2 regions of the Agarivorans sp. MS3-6 genome follow, and region 2 is predicted to be linked to the other one. Evidence: predicted binding sites of a transcription regulator. Region 2 holds the regulator's gene; the other holds the start of a gene.
The links. Region 2 encodes sigma-54, which starts transcription at its own class of promoters, with help from an activator protein. Its sites were predicted from a motif close to GTTGGCACGNNNNTNGNNT; they were not measured.

Region 1 (8,054 bases), 1.1 Mb from region 2:
TCCTCTATTCGGTATTATTTGTTATCAGCTATTCGGCGAACGCTACCTCGGACGATTTAGGGTGAAACGCGCCCGCTTAATGGAAATAAAGTATAAGCAAAGCATCGGCCAATTTAACCGCTCACCTCATGTTGTCAAAGAAGCCTGTTCACGCCAAGCAAAACCCCTAAACAATTTGACTCATCGCTTATTAGGCCTACCTATTTTGGGGGGCAATCAACTTAGAAATTTTGACAACTCCTTAGCTGCACTCAGTGCAATAAGCCAAGATATAGAAGCAGCTACCTCAACCATTTATATGGAGTTTTACATTGTACATCTAGGAGGTTTAGTCAACCCTCTACTAGAAGCATTAGCACAAGCTGCACAACGCGGCGTAAGTGTTTACTTACTCGCTGATTCAGTAGGCTCTAGACAATTTTTGAAATCCACTATGCGTCAACAGCTTGAGGAGGCGGGGGTACAGATCATAGAAGCTTTACACGCCAATCCTGTGCGGATGCTATTTCAGCGTATCGACCTGCGATTACACCGTAAAATAGCGGCCTTTGATCAAAGTGTGGCTTATACCGGCTCAATGAATTTGGTTGACCCAAGATTTTTTAATCAACAAAGTGGAGTTGGCCAATGGGTTGACCTAATGCTGAGAGTCGAAGGCCCAGCGGCAATAAACCTTCAAGCGGTCGTGGCTTACGACATAGAGATGGAAAATGGCCTCCCCCTAATTGAACAGTTAGATTTTAAAAAAAACATACCCAATATTGGCCAACAGACGATGCAAATCATGCCGTCGGGGCCAGGCATTTTTGGTGACCATGTGATTGAGCTTTTAATCACATCGCTCTATGTCGCGCAACAGCAAATCATTCTTACTAGCCCCTATTTTGTGCCAGACGAAAGCTTACAAATGGCACTGGTGACAGCCGCTAATCGAGGGATAGAAGTGAACCTTATCTTACCCGCCAGAAATGACTCGTTTTTAGTTCGCTACGCGAGTCACTCTTTTTATCAGCAACTGCTCGATGCTGGAGTAAAGATCTACAGATTTAATGGTGGTTTACTACATACCAAAAGTTTACTCATTGATCAGCGGGTGGCATTAGTGGGCACCGTTAACTTAGACATGCGCAGCCTGTGGCTCAACTTTGAAGTAACCTCAATCATTGACGATAAAGATTACGCCGAAGATTTATACCGTATTATTCAACGCTACCTACAACAAAGCACCAAAATAGATGCTATAGCGTGGCGCAAACGGCCTATCTACCGACGCCTAATGGAAAACATCATTCATATATTTAGCCCTTTGTTATGACTAACTCATCAAGCGCATAGCCGACTGGCCAATTCTTCTTTCTTACTTACACTTAATGTCATTTTTACCCGCTCAATATCGAGGCTGAGGTATCAGCGCCCGTCAACCCAATAATGTTGCTTACTTTACTCTATATGAGCTTATTCAAGCTGTATCTATTAAGTTTATGACCAAGGCTTTCAAAGCCAATAAGCAGAACCACCGCACAGTTTAATCAAACAAAACTCTAAAAAAGGTGACTAAAAAGACAATACCCCCTTTAATTGGCAAACTTATAAATAGTGAGTAAGCGATAGCATCGCCTAGTCGTTTAAGGGATTAATCTAGGTTTTAATGTGAGCAATCAAACCATTAGCAGCGCAGCGCCACCAATACTGCGCACCATCGTGCCGGAAATTAAGCAACAAGCACAGCAAGGTCAAGGCGAAGAATTGGCTCAACGTTACCAACGCTATTTTCAAGCCGGCTTGGCAACCAGCGAGCGTGAAATACAGCGCATATATCAATTGCGCCATAGGGTATATTGCGAAGAATTTCATTTTGAGCCGAGCAATACTTCAAAAATGGAAACCGATCAATACGATAGTCATTCTCAATATTGCCATGTGCAGCACTTAAATAGTGGCTTAGATGCCGGTTGTCTGAGACTAATCAGCCCTAGCAGCACGCAATCCCTACCGCTGTTAGACGCATGTGGTTTAGCAATAAATCACCCCCAACTTCATCCCAATAATTTTTCGCCAGATAGTATTTGTGAGGTGTCTAGAGTCGCCTTAGATAGCCGTTTTCGTCGTCGTAAAATTGATAATGGTGGTGGCGCAAACCCGGTAGGGATCGGCATTAACCCATTTAGCGAGAAAGAACTAAGAACCTTTCCTTATATCAGCATGAGCCTTTACCTCGCGGCTTCGGTTGTCGCTCAACAAAGCGGTATTAAACATGCTTACCTAATGGTTGAACCTCGCTTGGCACGCAGTTTATCCCTACTAGGTATTAAAATGACTCGCATCAGCCCAAACATCGATTACCACGGAATTCGCGCTGCTTATCACGTCACTATAGAGCATTTCCAACAGCAGCTGCCCGTGCTTTTTCAACCCTTGTTGACCCTAATTGAACACAGTTTTAAACCAAACGTAGCTTTTCGTTTTGAGCAAACAAACGATACCAGCGCGCTTAGCGAGGCTATTTAAAGCAAAAAGGCAGCCTAAGCTGCCTTTTTTAACATCAACCTTTAAACGCTAACTTATGGTGCCTTTGGTGGGCGACCAGCACGTTTACGTTCGTTTTCTGTTAGCAAACGCTTACGAATACGGATGCTTTCTGGCGTTACTTCAACTAACTCATCATCATCAATAAACTCTAAAGCTTGCTCTAGGGTTAATACGATAGGTGGCGTTAGCGTTTGTGCTTCATCAGTACCAGAAGAACGTACGTTAGTCAGCTGCTTACCTTTCAAACAGTTTACGGTTAAGTCATTTTCGCGAGTGTGAATACCCACAATCTGACCTTCGTATACTTCATCCGCGTGCTTAGCAAACAGGCGACCGCGGTCTTGTAAGTTAAATAAAGAGTAAGTCAGTGCTTTACCGGTAGCATTTGAAATCAATACGCCGTTTTGACGCTGACCAATAGTACCGCCTTTGTGTGGGCCGTAACATTCGAAGGTGTGGTAAATCAAACCAGAACCAGAAGTCAGTGTCATAAATTCTGTTTGGAAGCCCATTAAGCCACGGCTTGGCATTAGGAAGTCCATGCGTACACGGCCTTTACCATCTGGTGCCATATCAGTAAGGTCACCCTTACGTAGGCCCATTTGCTCCATAACACTACCCTGATGCGCTTCTTCAACATCAATGGTGACTGTTTCATAGGGTTCTTCTAACTTACCATCTACTGTGCGAAGAATTACTTCTGGGCGAGATACAGCAAGCTCAAAGCCTTCACGACGCATGTTTTCGATAAGGATACCTAGGTGAAGCTCACCACGGCCAGATACGCGGAATTTATCCGGATCGTCCATTTCTTCAACACGTAATGCAACGTTGTGCACCATTTCTTTCTGTAAACGCTCTAGAATATTTCGCGAGGTAACAAATTTACCTTCTTTACCTGCAAACGGAGAGTTGTTTACTTGGAAAGTCATGTTAACGGTAGGTTCGTCAACGCTTAACGGTTTTAACGCTTCAACGTTATTAGTATCACACACGGTGTCTGAGATTTTTAATTCACCTAAACCAGTAATAGCGATAATGTTACCGGCTTCCGCTTTTTGCGTTTCTTGGCGCTCTAGACCTAAATAACTTAATACTAAGCCAATTTTACCGTTACGTTTCTTACCGTCAGCACCTACCACAGTAACCTGTTGGTTTGGTACAACACTACCACGAGTAATACGGCCTACACCGATAACACCAACGTAAGAGTTGTAATCAAGCTGTGAAATTTGCATTTGGAAATCACCGCTTGGATCCGCAGCAGGGGGAGCAACGTTATCAACAATCGCTTGGAATAGTGGTTCCATATTGTCTGAAGGATTGTCTAAATCCATGGTCGCCCAACCATTGATGGCTGATGCATAGACCACTTTAAAGTCTAGCTGGTCATCGGTCGCGCCAAGGTTATCAAACAAATCAAAAACTTGATCCATAACCCAGTCAGGACGAGCGCCAGGCTTGTCGATTTTATTGATAACCAAAATTGGCTTAAGGCCTTGCGCAAATGCTTTTTGAGTTACAAAGCGAGTTTGCGGCATTGGACCTTCTTGCGCATCAACCAACAGCAACACAGAGTCTGCCATAGACATTACGCGTTCAACTTCACCGCCAAAGTCGGCGTGTCCAGGAGTATCAACGATGTTGATGTGGTAATCGTGCCACTCGATCGCAGTATTCTTTGCAAGAATAGTAATACCACGTTCTTTTTCAATATCGTTAGAGTCCATGACTCGCTCTTCAGCATCGCCACGGGTGGTTAACGTTCCTGATTGCTGCAATAGTTTGTCTACCAGGGTGGTTTTCCCGTGGTCGACGTGAGCAATAATGGCGATGTTTCTTAACTTATCTAGCACGGCGTTTAGCCCTTTATATAATGAGGTAAAATCAAAAAGTGGGCTATTGTACATATAAACGACAAATTCTCATAGTTTTAAGTTGATCACGGTTTTTCCTCTGCGTATTTAAGGTATGATGTTCACTGCCAAAACTACTTGCACCAAAACGGACAAGATTAGCACCATAAGGGTGCAATCAATTGCACCATATTGACGCTAACGCCCATTGTAACCATAAGTTTCAATAGCTTATGCATTGGCACAGTTTTCGCTAGATGCAACACAGCAGTGATAAATTCGCAATTATTACAATTCAAATCGATTGAACCATCAATTTTGATGACACCGGAGGTTAAAAACATGTCTGCAGAAGTTTTAGCTTTGCTTAAAGAGCAAGAGGTTAAATTTGTTGACTTACGCTTTACCGATACTAAAGGTAAAGAACAACACGTATCTATCCCATCTCACCAGGTTGACGAAGATTTCTTCACCGACGGCAAGATGTTCGATGGTTCTTCTATTTCTGGCTGGAAAGGCATTAACGAATCAGACATGGTATTGATGCCTGATCCTGCTACTGCTGTTTTAGACCCGTTCACAGAAGAAAATACTCTAAACATTCGCTGTGACATTTTAGAGCCTGCAACAATGCAAGGTTACGACCGTGACCCTCGCTCGGTTGCTAAGCGCGCTGAAGAATACATGCGTTCGACAGGTATTGCAGACGCTGCTTACTTTGGTCCTGAGCCTGAGTTCTTCTTGTTTGACGATGTTAAATACAAAACTGACATGTCAGGTTCTATGTACAAAATTGATGCGGATGAAGCATCTTGGAACTCAGACAAGCACTTTGAAGATGGCAACACCGGTCACCGCCCAGGCGTTAAAGGTGGTTACTTCCCAGTAGCGCCAGTTGATTCTTCACAAGATCTACGTTCAGCAATGTGTTTAGTACTTGAAGAAATGGGTCAAACTGTTGAAGCGCATCACCACGAAGTGGCGACTGCTGGCCAAAACGAAATTGCAACGCTTTTCAACTCTATTGTTGAAAAAGCTGATGAAACTCAAGTGCTTAAGTATGTTGTTCACAACGTAGCTCACGCTTACGGAAAAACAGCAACCTTCATGCCTAAGCCAGTTGTTGGTGATAACGGTAGTGGTATGCACGTTCACCAATCAATTTGGAAAGACGGCGAAAACTTGTTTGCTGGTGACCTATATGGTGGCCTATCTGAAACTGCATTGTTCTACATTGGCGGTATCATCAAACACGCGAAAGCGATTAACGCTTTTGCTAACGCATCGACTAACTCGTACAAGCGTTTAGTACCAGGCTTCGAAGCACCCGTTATGCTAGCTTACTCAGCGCGTAACCGTTCTGCGTCTATTCGTATTCCTGTAGTACCTTCGCCTAAAGCACGTCGTATCGAAGTACGTTTCCCTGACCCAACAGCAAACCCATACTTAGCATTCTCTGCAATGTTGATGGCTGGCCTTGACGGGATCAAAAACAAAACTCATCCTGGCGACGCTATGGATAAAGATTTGTACGACCTACCTGCAGAAGAAGCAGCAGCAATTCCACAAGTGGCAACTTCACTTGAAAATGCACTAGCTTGCCTAGATGCTGACCGTGAATTCTTAACGGCTGGCGGCGTATTCAGCGATGATTACATTGATTCTTACATCGCATTGAAATCTGCTGACGTTGAACGCATTAACATGACAACTCACCCAGTTGAGTTCGAATTGTACTACAGCGTATAAACAAAACGTTACACGGCATATAAAACCCGCTTTAAAGCGGGTTTTTTTATTGCTTTTCAATGAGTTTTTGCCCATTTTAAGTAAGTAGAATGGAGGAACAAAAATGAGCAAGTGGTTTGCAATCTTTTTAATGGCTGGTTTAGGACTTATAAATGCTCACGCGGCCAATACGGTATATCAATGGGTAGACAAAGATGGGGTGACTCATTTCTCTGATCGCCCTCAAACAGGAGCCAAAGAATTAAAAGTCGATGTCGCTCCACCCGCAACAAATGGGCCCTTGGTAACACCACGCGCGCCGCTGAAAAAAGCGGAAAAGCCGATTAAATACCAAGTGAGTATTACCAGCCCCAGTCATGAGCAAACAATTCGTGATAATGAAGGGAAAATATCCATTAGTGCCAGCGCCAATCCGGTGCCACTAAACGGAATGGGCTACAAATTGGTGCTAGACGGCGTGCCTCAAGGACAAATCACCAATGTGGGTTATTTCCAACTCACCAATATCGATCGTGGTGCACATTCCATTCAAGTGCAGCTTGTTGATAGTTCAGGCAAGAAACTTGCATCATCTAATCCAATAACCGTATTTCTGCACCGTGCTAATGCAAATGGCGCTGCAGCTGGAGGATAAGTTGTTTCTCTCTGCTGCATAAGGGTAAACTCAGTGCAGAAGCACCGTATTGGTGCAACCTTTTCAGGAGAGAGTGGTGTTAGAGATTTCAGGGCTCGAACGTTTAGTGCTAGAAAACCAAGTAACCGCCATTGTATTACTTGATGCTGGCCTCAAGATTCAATACGTCAATGCAACAGCAGAGCAACTGTTGGGGCAAAGCGCTAAACGTTTAATTGATGAACCATTAGCATTTCAAGTGAAACATAGCTCTTTAGATTTAAGTAAATTAGACAGCGTATGCAGCTCGGGTCAAAGCTTTACCGACAATGAAGTCACCTTAGTATTCGATAGTCATCACGTACTTGTAGAGCTATCCGCTACTCGAATTCAACATGAGCGCAGCTACTTATTAATGTTAGAAATGCGCGCCATCGGTCAACAGAAGAAAATATCCCAAGAACTTTACCAGCATGCCCAGCAGCAGGCCGCCAAAGAATTAGTTCGTGGCTTAGCCCACGAGATAAAGAATCCCTTAGGGGGCTTACGCGGCGCGGCGCAGCTATTAGAAAAAGAATTGGTTAACCCAGAGCTGAAAGAGTTCACCGGTATCATTATTGAACAAGCCGACCGTCTAAGAAAGCTAGTAGATCGTTTATTGGGTCCACAACGGCCAGGCTTACATGAAATGCATAACGTACATTCGGTGCTAGAGAAGGTTCGCCAATTAGTAAACTTAGATTTACCCAAAGGTATCGTGGTTGAACGGGACTACGACCCCAGCATTCCCGATTTTGAAATGGACCACGAGCAACTATTACAAGCTTTCCTTAATATTGTACAAAATGCGACACAAGCCTTGGCCAGTAAAGGGGGAAGAATAGACATCATTACCCGTACCGCCCATCAAGCGACTATCGCAGGCCAACGTTTCAGGTTAGCAGCAGAAATAAAAATAATAGATAACGGACCAGGAATTCCCACTGAGCTATTAGACACGCTATTTTACCCCATGGTTACTGGCCGCGAAGGGGGTACCGGTCTAGGTTTATCGATCGCTCAAAATTTAATAAATCAGCATAAAGGCAAGATAGAATGCGCCAGTTGGCCGGGTCATACCGAGTTCACCATTCATCTTCCATTAAGACGTTAAGGATGTATTAACATGGCAGCAACAGTATGGGTCGTCGATGACGATAGTTCTATTCGGTGGGTGCTAGAAAAAGCCTTAAAAACAGCAAATTATGATTGCCTAAGTTTTGCCGATGGTGAAATGATGCTACAGCAATTGGATTATGAGCAGCCAG
Region 2 (8,054 bases):
ACTAATCGCCACTTTAGGATAACTACTTAAGTTATCTATTAAGGGTTGCCAGAGTAAAACGGGTAGATTATCTACACAGTAATAGCCTAAATCTTCTAATACCCTTAAGGCGACCGTTTTGCCAGAGCCTGAACGTCCGCTAACGATAATCAATTCCATGATAACCTCTAACTACAATTAGAGTATTAGGCTACCATGATGTCGTACAATTCGTCATCACTTTGTGCGTTACGAAGTTGTTTACATACTAATTTATCGTTGAGTTTCTCAGCCACTTGAGAAAGGGTATTAAGGTGTTGTTTACATTGGTCTTCTGGAACCAACAGCGCAAACACAAGATCAACCGGTTTATTATCAATAGCATCGAAGGAAATAGCAGGGTCACAGCGTAAAAAAACCGCTGTAGCTTGGTGCTGATTGTCGATTCTGCCGTGAGGAATAGCGATACCTTGGCCAATTCCGGTGCTGCCCATTTTTTCCCTGTTTAACAGGCTTTCAAAAATAGTTTGAGCACTGGTATCAAGTTGTTTAGCGACGAGTTCACTTATCAGTTCCAATGCGCGCTTCTTAGAGGAACATTGGACTGTACTAAGCGTACAGTCCAAATTTAGTACTTTATTTATTTGCATTACTTTGGCTAATGTCTGTTTAATTTTTCTTTGTGTTTAATAACTTGGCGGTCAAGTTTATCAATGAGGCTATCAATGGCGGCATACATATCAGAGTGCTCTGCAGTGGCAAACAGCTCTCCGCCATTAAGGTGCAAGGTAGCTTCGGCAATTTGATTGAGCTTTTCTACGTTGAGGATGACGTGAACATTGTTGATTTGTTCAAAACGTCGTTGCAGTTTGGCAAACTTAGTGTGGACATATTCTTTTAGTGATTCAGTAATTTCTACGTGGTGTCCAGTAAGATTAATTTGCATATATCTTGTCCCCTTTTGTGGCCGTTATATAAGGCTTTTACGTTGGTTAGAAGGTGGAATCGCTAAAGACTCACGATATTTTGCTATCGTGCGCCTCGCCACCTTGATCCCCTGATCTGCCAAAATGTCAGCTATCTTGCTATCACTGAGTGGTTTGTTGGTATTTTCGGCAGCAACCAGTTTCTTAATGAGTGCGCGAATCGCGGTAGATGAGCATTCCCCACCTCCGTCTGTAGCCACGTGGCTAGAGAAAAAATACTTTAATTCGAAAATTCCGCGGGGAGTATGCATAAATTTTTGGGTTGTCACCCGAGAAATGGTCGATTCATGCATTTCTACTGCTTCAGCCACATCGTTCAACACCATTGGTTTCATTGCTTCAGCACCATATTCAAAAAATGCTTGTTGGTGGTGAACGATACAGTTGGATACTTTTAATAAGGTTTCGTTACGGCTCTCAATACTTTTTATGAACCATTTTGCCTCTTGTAGGTGGCTGCGAATGAATTGAGTATCGGTAGCATTTGACGTTTTGCTCAAAGACGCATAGTGAGAATTGACACGTAGTTTAGGCATGGCATCCGGGTTTAATTCTACTACCCAGCGGCCCTGGCGTTTTATAACGGATACGTCGGGAATAACATACTGCGCTTGATTCGGTTCTACCGCATTGCCGGGGCGTGGCTCAAGGGTGTGGATTAAGCGCATTACTTCGCGTAGCTGTTCTTCTTTGAGTTTGGTTTTGCGAGCTAATAAACGAAAATCGCGGTTGGCCAATACGTCGATATGATTTGATACGACCTCTCTGGCTTCTTTCAACCAAGGTGTTTCTTCAGCAAAACGACTTAATTGAATCATTAAACACTCTTGTAAGGAGCGAGCAGCAATGCCGACGGGGTCAAAATGTTGAATACGTTTTAGCACCGCTTCTACTTCGTCTAATTCTACATCTAGTGCGTTATTATCACTGGAGCGTAAGCCTTCAAGTAGTTGGTCACAGTCTTGAGTGAGGTAACCTGAGTTATCAACCGCATCAATAATCGCTAATGCGATGGCTTGATCTACTTCACTAAAGGGAGTTAAACGCATTTGCCACAATAGATGGTCTTGTAAGGAGTCGACGGTTTCGCCTTGAAACAACATGTCGTTGTCTTCGCCGCCACTAGCAGAGCCTGAACTCGCAGGGCCTGAACTGGCGCTATATATATCATCCCATGTTGAATCAACGGGTAGGTCTTCAGCAACCGTGTCTTGGGAAATGGCATCACCGGCTTCAATTTGGCTAGAGTCAACTTCAGGCTGGCTGTTTTCCGCCTCATCACTTCTTTCATTGGCCGACTTTTCAACTGAGTCACTGTCGCTTGGCTGCGACTCATCCGCCTCAAGAAGTGGGTTACTTTCCAGTGCCTCTTGAATCTCTTGCTGTAAATCCAGCGTTGATAGCTGAAGTAAGCGTATGGCCTGTTGTAACTGAGGTGTCATGGTTAATTGCTGACCAAGACGCAACTGCAAAGATGCTTTCATTAATTACCGCTGTTCCTTCTTCTTATTATATTTTTCTAGATACACTTTAACTATAGCTTGAATTGCTCGCCGAGATAAACTCGTTTCACATGTTCATTTTCAAGTATCTCTTTGGGCTTCCCTGAGGCTATCAATTCGCCTTGGCTAACGATATAGGCATGTTCACAAACATCGAGGGTTTCTCTCACATTGTGATCGGTAATCAGTACTCCAAGGCCTCTATCGCGCAGGTGTTCGATAATTTTTTTTATATCAATCACTGAAATAGGATCTACTCCAGCGAAGGGTTCGTCAAGCAAAATAAACTTTGGTGCAGCTGCCAAGGCTCGTGCTATTTCTACTCGGCGACGTTCTCCACCCGACAAACTCATACCCAAATTTTTGCGAATATGGCCAATATGGAACTCTTCTAATAAGTCGTCAAGCGCTCCATTTTGTTGCTCTTTATCAAGGTCTTTACGTGTTTCGAGAACCGCGAGAATATTCTTTTCTACAGATAAACGACGAAAAATCGATGCTTCTTGTGGTAAGTAACCAATGCCTTTACGGGCTCGAGTATGCATCGCCGTGCTAGACAGGTCATCGTCATCAATTAGTATGCGGCCTTGGTCGCGAGGTACTAAGCCAACAACCATATAAAAAGTAGTGGTTTTACCCGCACCATTTGGGCCGAGTAAGCCGACGATTTTACCCGTTTCAACGTGTAAGCTTACATTCTTGACAACCTTGCGACCTTTATAGCTTTTCGCTAGGTTTTCAGCAATTAGGGTACTCATTCTTGCGGTTTACTCTTCGGTGAAATCTCTTCAAGTTGTTTCGGCAGAAATATGGTAGTGACACGACTATTTTCATCGCCTTGGGCTACCATTTCTTGCTTATCGATGCTGTATTTGATCATTTGCCCTTTCACTAAGCTCTCTTCTTGTTTTAACTGAGCATTTTGCGTGAGGGTCAGTGTTTGGGTTTTAAGATCATAGCGAACCTCGTTCGCTTCCGCCTCGATAGGTTTACCGCTATCTAGCAGTTGATAAAAAGTAGCCGGTTCGCCCTTGGCGATCATGACTTCGCTGCCTTTGTCTTCACTGCCGATCACGCTTAATTCTGCAGCATGCATTTTAATCGAGCCCTGAGTGACGATCACATTGCTGTAAAACGTGACTCGGTTTTCTTTAATATTGACCTGTTGGCGGTCGGCATCAACAATAATCTGCTTATTGAAGTCGTCTTCAAGTGCTTGAACTCCCCAAGACAGAAATAACAAACTGGCCAATAGGCCTAATTTACTCTTGTGGGTTATGGTAAACCGCTTCGATATCATCTAATAAAGTCACTATTTCGTTGGCTAAATCACCATCCATGCCAACACCATACAATTCGTATGAGGGGCCATAAACGGTAACAGGTTGATCGCTGCTCATGGTTTCACTTTGCAGATCGATTTCCAATCTTTCGGTAATAAGGTCGCGAACATACTCGCCACGACTCAAATTTTTGATCACTACATTGTCATTTAAGGTGACAGTTTGCTGCTGCAGTACTGTAGCGTGATCGGCTACAATTTGCCATATGGGTTGTGCTGGGTCTGGGTAAACCAAAATTTTCGGTTTAGAGAAGGTGGTATGTTTTAGTTGCTCAAAAAACTCCATCTGTTCAGCGTAGATGCGATAACGTGGCGCACCATCTTCACCAAAGCTAATGCTGTATAGCTGCTCGGCAACAAAATTAGGTTTACTGGCTTCTCGCTTGGCGGCTACTTGCTCGTCCTCTGAGGGGCTGAGTTGCCAAAGCACGATGGCAACAACAAATAGCAGTCCGAAAAACCAAGTAGGCTTGTTCATACACTCATGCCTTGGGCATTCTCTAGCTGACCTTTTGCCTGCAAAATTAGATCACAAAGCTCACGAACTGCGCCATATCCGCCCGGTGTCACGGTAATATAGTCGGCCGCTTGCTTGCACAAAGGGTGAGCATCTTGAACTGCCACGCCTAAGGCGCATGCGAGCATCACTGGAGTATCAACCACGTCGTCGCCGATATAGGCAACTTCGTTAGCACTTATCTTTAGTTGCTCAAGCATTTGCTGATAAGCCACCATCTTGTCTTGCTGGCCTTGGTAAATATGGCGAATACCTAGCGCTTGCATACGCTGCTCGACAATTTTGGATTGGCGGCCTGTGATAATGGCAATCTCAACCCCAATATTGAGTAAGGCTTTTATGCCAAAACCGTCGTGAGTATGAAAAGCTTTTAGCTCTTCACCGTCATTGCCCATATAAATTCTGCCATCTGAAAATACCCCATCAACATCGCAAATTAGCAAGGTTATGGTTTTGGCGCGGTCAAAATTTTGTTGGCTCACTGAACCGTAAGGTGTGGTTTCGCTCACTAATAAACTCCTGCCTGTAATAAAGTATGCATGTTAAATGCACCCACTACTTTTTGTTGTTTAAGCACGAACAAGCCATTAATAGAGGTTTGTTTCATTAATTTTAGTGCATCAAATGCCAACCAATCACTTTCAATGACTTTGGGGTTGTGGGTCATGACTTGACCAATTTGCGTGTCGTGAATATCAACCCGTTGATCTAAGATACGGCGCAAGTCCCCGTCGGTGAAAATACCGACTAAGTGTTGCTGTTGGTCAACCACGCCTACCATACCTAAGCCTTTCGCGGTGATCTCAAATAAGGCTTCGCGAATAGTTTGTTCGACTGTCACTGAGGGAATTTGTTCCCCTCTTAGCATTAAGTCGCTGACACTGAGCAATAATTTTTTACCAAGAGTGCCCCCTGGGTGAGACAAGGCGAAATCTTCTGCAGTAAAGCCTCTGGCTTCTAACAAGGCTACCGCCAATGCATCGCCCATTACTAAGGTTGCGGTGGAACTAGCTGTGGGGGCTAAGCCTAGCGGGCAAGCTTCACGAGGCACCGAGATACATAGGTGGAAGTTGGCAAGTTTTGCCATTGTTGACTGCGGGTTACTGGTCATGGCAATGGAGCGAACACCAATACGATTAAAGACGGGATAAAGTGCCAATATCTCTGCTGATTCGCCAGAGTTAGATAGCGCTATAACAATATCGTCAGCCGAAATCATTCCTAAGTCGCCGTGGCACGCTTCTCCAGGATGAACAAAAAAGGCTGGGGTGCCAGTAGACGCTAACGTCGCGGCTATCTTATTGGCAATATGTCCAGATTTTCCCATGCCCGTCAAAATCACTTTTCCCTTACAAGCTAAAATGAGCTCACAAGCTTGGCTAAAATCCTGTTCAAGGTACTGGTGAAGGTTTTGAATACCCAAAATTTCTATATCAAGAACTTGTTTAGCTGAAGCAATATAATCAAATGACACGCCATTCCCCTATAAGTAAGGCTTAAGTGATAAAAAAGGTAGGGTTTACCCTAAGAATAATAGCATTTGGTAGCCTATGAAGCCGCTACACAATAAGCCGCCTTCCCAGCGTGATATACGGCGACTTTTGCCAAACCCCATGGCCATGATAAATAACACTACGGTTACGCCCATCATCACGTAGAAGTCTCGGCCAGCAGCGTGAGCATCTACTTCACCAGGCGCTAGCATCGCGGGTACTGCCAACACGGCTAAAATGTTAAACAAGTTAGAACCAATGATATTGCCAAGAACGAGGTCGTCTTCTTTCTTCATGACACCTGCAATACAGGCTGCCAGTTCAGGCAGGCTAGTACCTACAGCGATAATCGTTAAGCCGATTACCAGATCGCTCATACCAAAATAACGGGCAATTTCTGAAGCCGAATTAACTAAAAGATCAGCGCTGAGCGGCAGTAATACCATACCGACAATTAACCACATTAGGGCTTTTTTGGTTGGCACGTCACTGGGCACTTCCGATTCAGCTTCCTCAATTATAGGGTCTACTTTGGCGCCTTTGCGTTGGCGCAGTGCAGAGATAATCAAAAAAGCCATCATTGCGATAAAGAAGCCCAGTAGCACGGTACCTTCTGCATAACCTAAATATAGGTCATTGAGTACCCACCCCGCGATGGCGGTAGCGGCTAATACCAGCGGCAACTCTCTGAATAAAATAGAGGACGACACCATGAGTGGTTTTAATAAGGCGGTAATTCCTAATACTAACGTAATGTTGGTAATATTAGAGCCGATAACATTACCCACCGCTGTATTCATCTTGCCTTCAAGAGCCGCTGTCGCCGACACCATTATCTCCGGCGCAGACGAGCCTAAAGCAACAATGGTAAGGCCAATGATCATTGGTGGTAGGCCAAAGTTATTGGCAATGGCTGCAGCGCCAAAAACAAAACGGTCGGCACTCCATACCAAGATAACGAGGCCAACAATCAATAATAAAAATTCAATAAGCATGTGCTTCCTTTGCGCGATAATTACGACGAAACAGACAAAACCGTGGCATTGTCGGCATTTTCCTAGCAAATTGGAAGAGTTTAACCTTGAGTGTCACCAATTATCTCAATAATATGTCCCCCTTAGCCGATCAAGATTGCTCACGGAGTGGCGGATAGTTTGATTGAAGTAAAACAACTGGCCTTTCAGCGCGGCGACAAAGTTATCTTTGATGGCTTAAACTTGCGTATCCAAGCCGGCAAAATCACCGCCATCATGGGGCCTAGTGGTATAGGTAAAACAACCCTGCTCAAGCTTATTGGCGGGCAGCTGCAACCTAGCGCAGGCGAAGTGTTAATTGACAATCAAAATGTCCATCAACTTAGTCGCGGTGGATTGTTCAAATTACGTAAACGGATCGGCATGCTATTTCAAAGTGGCGCGTTATTTAGCGATCTGACGGTGTTTGAAAATGTCGCTTTTCCGTTACGCGAGCACACTCAGTTACCAGAAGCTGTATTGCGTAATTTGGTGTTGATGAAGCTGCAAACCGTGGGTTTGCGTGGTACAGCGCAATTGATGCCTAGTGACTTATCTGGAGGCATGGCTCGACGGGTTGCTTTGGCTCGGGCGATAGCCTTAGAACCGGAAATTATCCTCTATGATGAACCCTTTGTTGGCCAAGACCCTATTTCGATGGGGGTGCTGATCAACTTAATTAAAGGCCTAAATCAAAGCTTAAACCTTACCTCAGTAATTGTATCTCATGATGTTAACGAAGTATTAAGCATCGCCGACTATGTGTTTATCGTAGATGGCCATCGTGTGCTAGCCGAGGGTAGCGTAGAGCAAATCGCAGCCAACCCTAATCCTCGTTTAGCTCAATTCTTAAAGGGACAAGCGGATGGGCCCGTGGCATTTCACTATCCCGCCGAAGACTATGCTCAAGCGCTAAGGCATCATAATGATTGAACTGATTGCTTTGTTAGGCCGAAATACTCTATTGCGCTTGTCGGCAATTGGCCGAGCTAGCTTAATGCTGTGGCATGCTTTGGTCGCTTGGCCAAGCAAACAGTTGCTGAAAGATACGATTCGTCAAACTTATGTGGTTGGCGTTCAATCATTACCGATAATTTTAGTTTCTGGTTTATTCATCGGCATGGTTTTAGCCCTGCAGGGCTATCATATACTGGTCGATTTCGGGGCTGAAACTAGCCTTGGCCCCATGGTGGCTTTGTCTCTACTCAGAGAGCTGGGACCG

Region 1: a site for sigma-54 is predicted at 4,623-4,641, ahead of glnA (glutamate--ammonia ligase). Genes of this name have one in related genera too.

What each region holds. Positions count from the first base shown of each region.
Region 1 is NZ_CM134202.1:1,951,631-1,959,684, forward strand. Features, by position in the region: gene cls (cardiolipin synthase) at 1-1,315, shown strand, start outside; gene ACVFI8_RS08795 (PEP-CTERM/exosortase system-associated acyltransferase) at 1,651-2,508, shown strand; gene typA (translational GTPase TypA) at 2,562-4,385, opposite strand; gene glnA (glutamate--ammonia ligase) at 4,728-6,134, shown strand; gene ACVFI8_RS08810 (DUF4124 domain-containing protein) at 6,238-6,768, shown strand; gene glnL (nitrogen regulation protein NR(II)) at 6,845-7,900, shown strand; gene glnG (nitrogen regulation protein NR(I)) at 7,913-8,054, shown strand, end outside.
Region 2 is NZ_CM134202.1:3,086,401-3,094,454, forward strand. Features, by position in the region: gene rapZ (RNase adapter RapZ) at 1-159, opposite strand, end outside; gene ptsN (PTS IIA-like nitrogen regulatory protein PtsN) at 186-629, opposite strand; gene hpf (ribosome hibernation promoting factor) at 638-925, opposite strand; gene ACVFI8_RS14135 (RNA polymerase factor sigma-54) at 950-2,449, opposite strand; gene lptB (LPS export ABC transporter ATP-binding protein) at 2,500-3,225, opposite strand; gene lptA (lipopolysaccharide transport periplasmic protein LptA) at 3,222-3,719, opposite strand; gene lptC (LPS export ABC transporter periplasmic protein LptC) at 3,730-4,287, opposite strand; gene kdsC (3-deoxy-manno-octulosonate-8-phosphatase KdsC) at 4,284-4,835, opposite strand; gene ACVFI8_RS14160 (KpsF/GutQ family sugar-phosphate isomerase) at 4,835-5,800, opposite strand; gene ACVFI8_RS14165 (calcium/sodium antiporter) at 5,846-6,814, opposite strand; gene ACVFI8_RS14170 (ATP-binding cassette domain-containing protein) at 6,962-7,765, shown strand; gene mlaE (lipid asymmetry maintenance ABC transporter permease subunit MlaE) at 7,758-8,054, shown strand, end outside.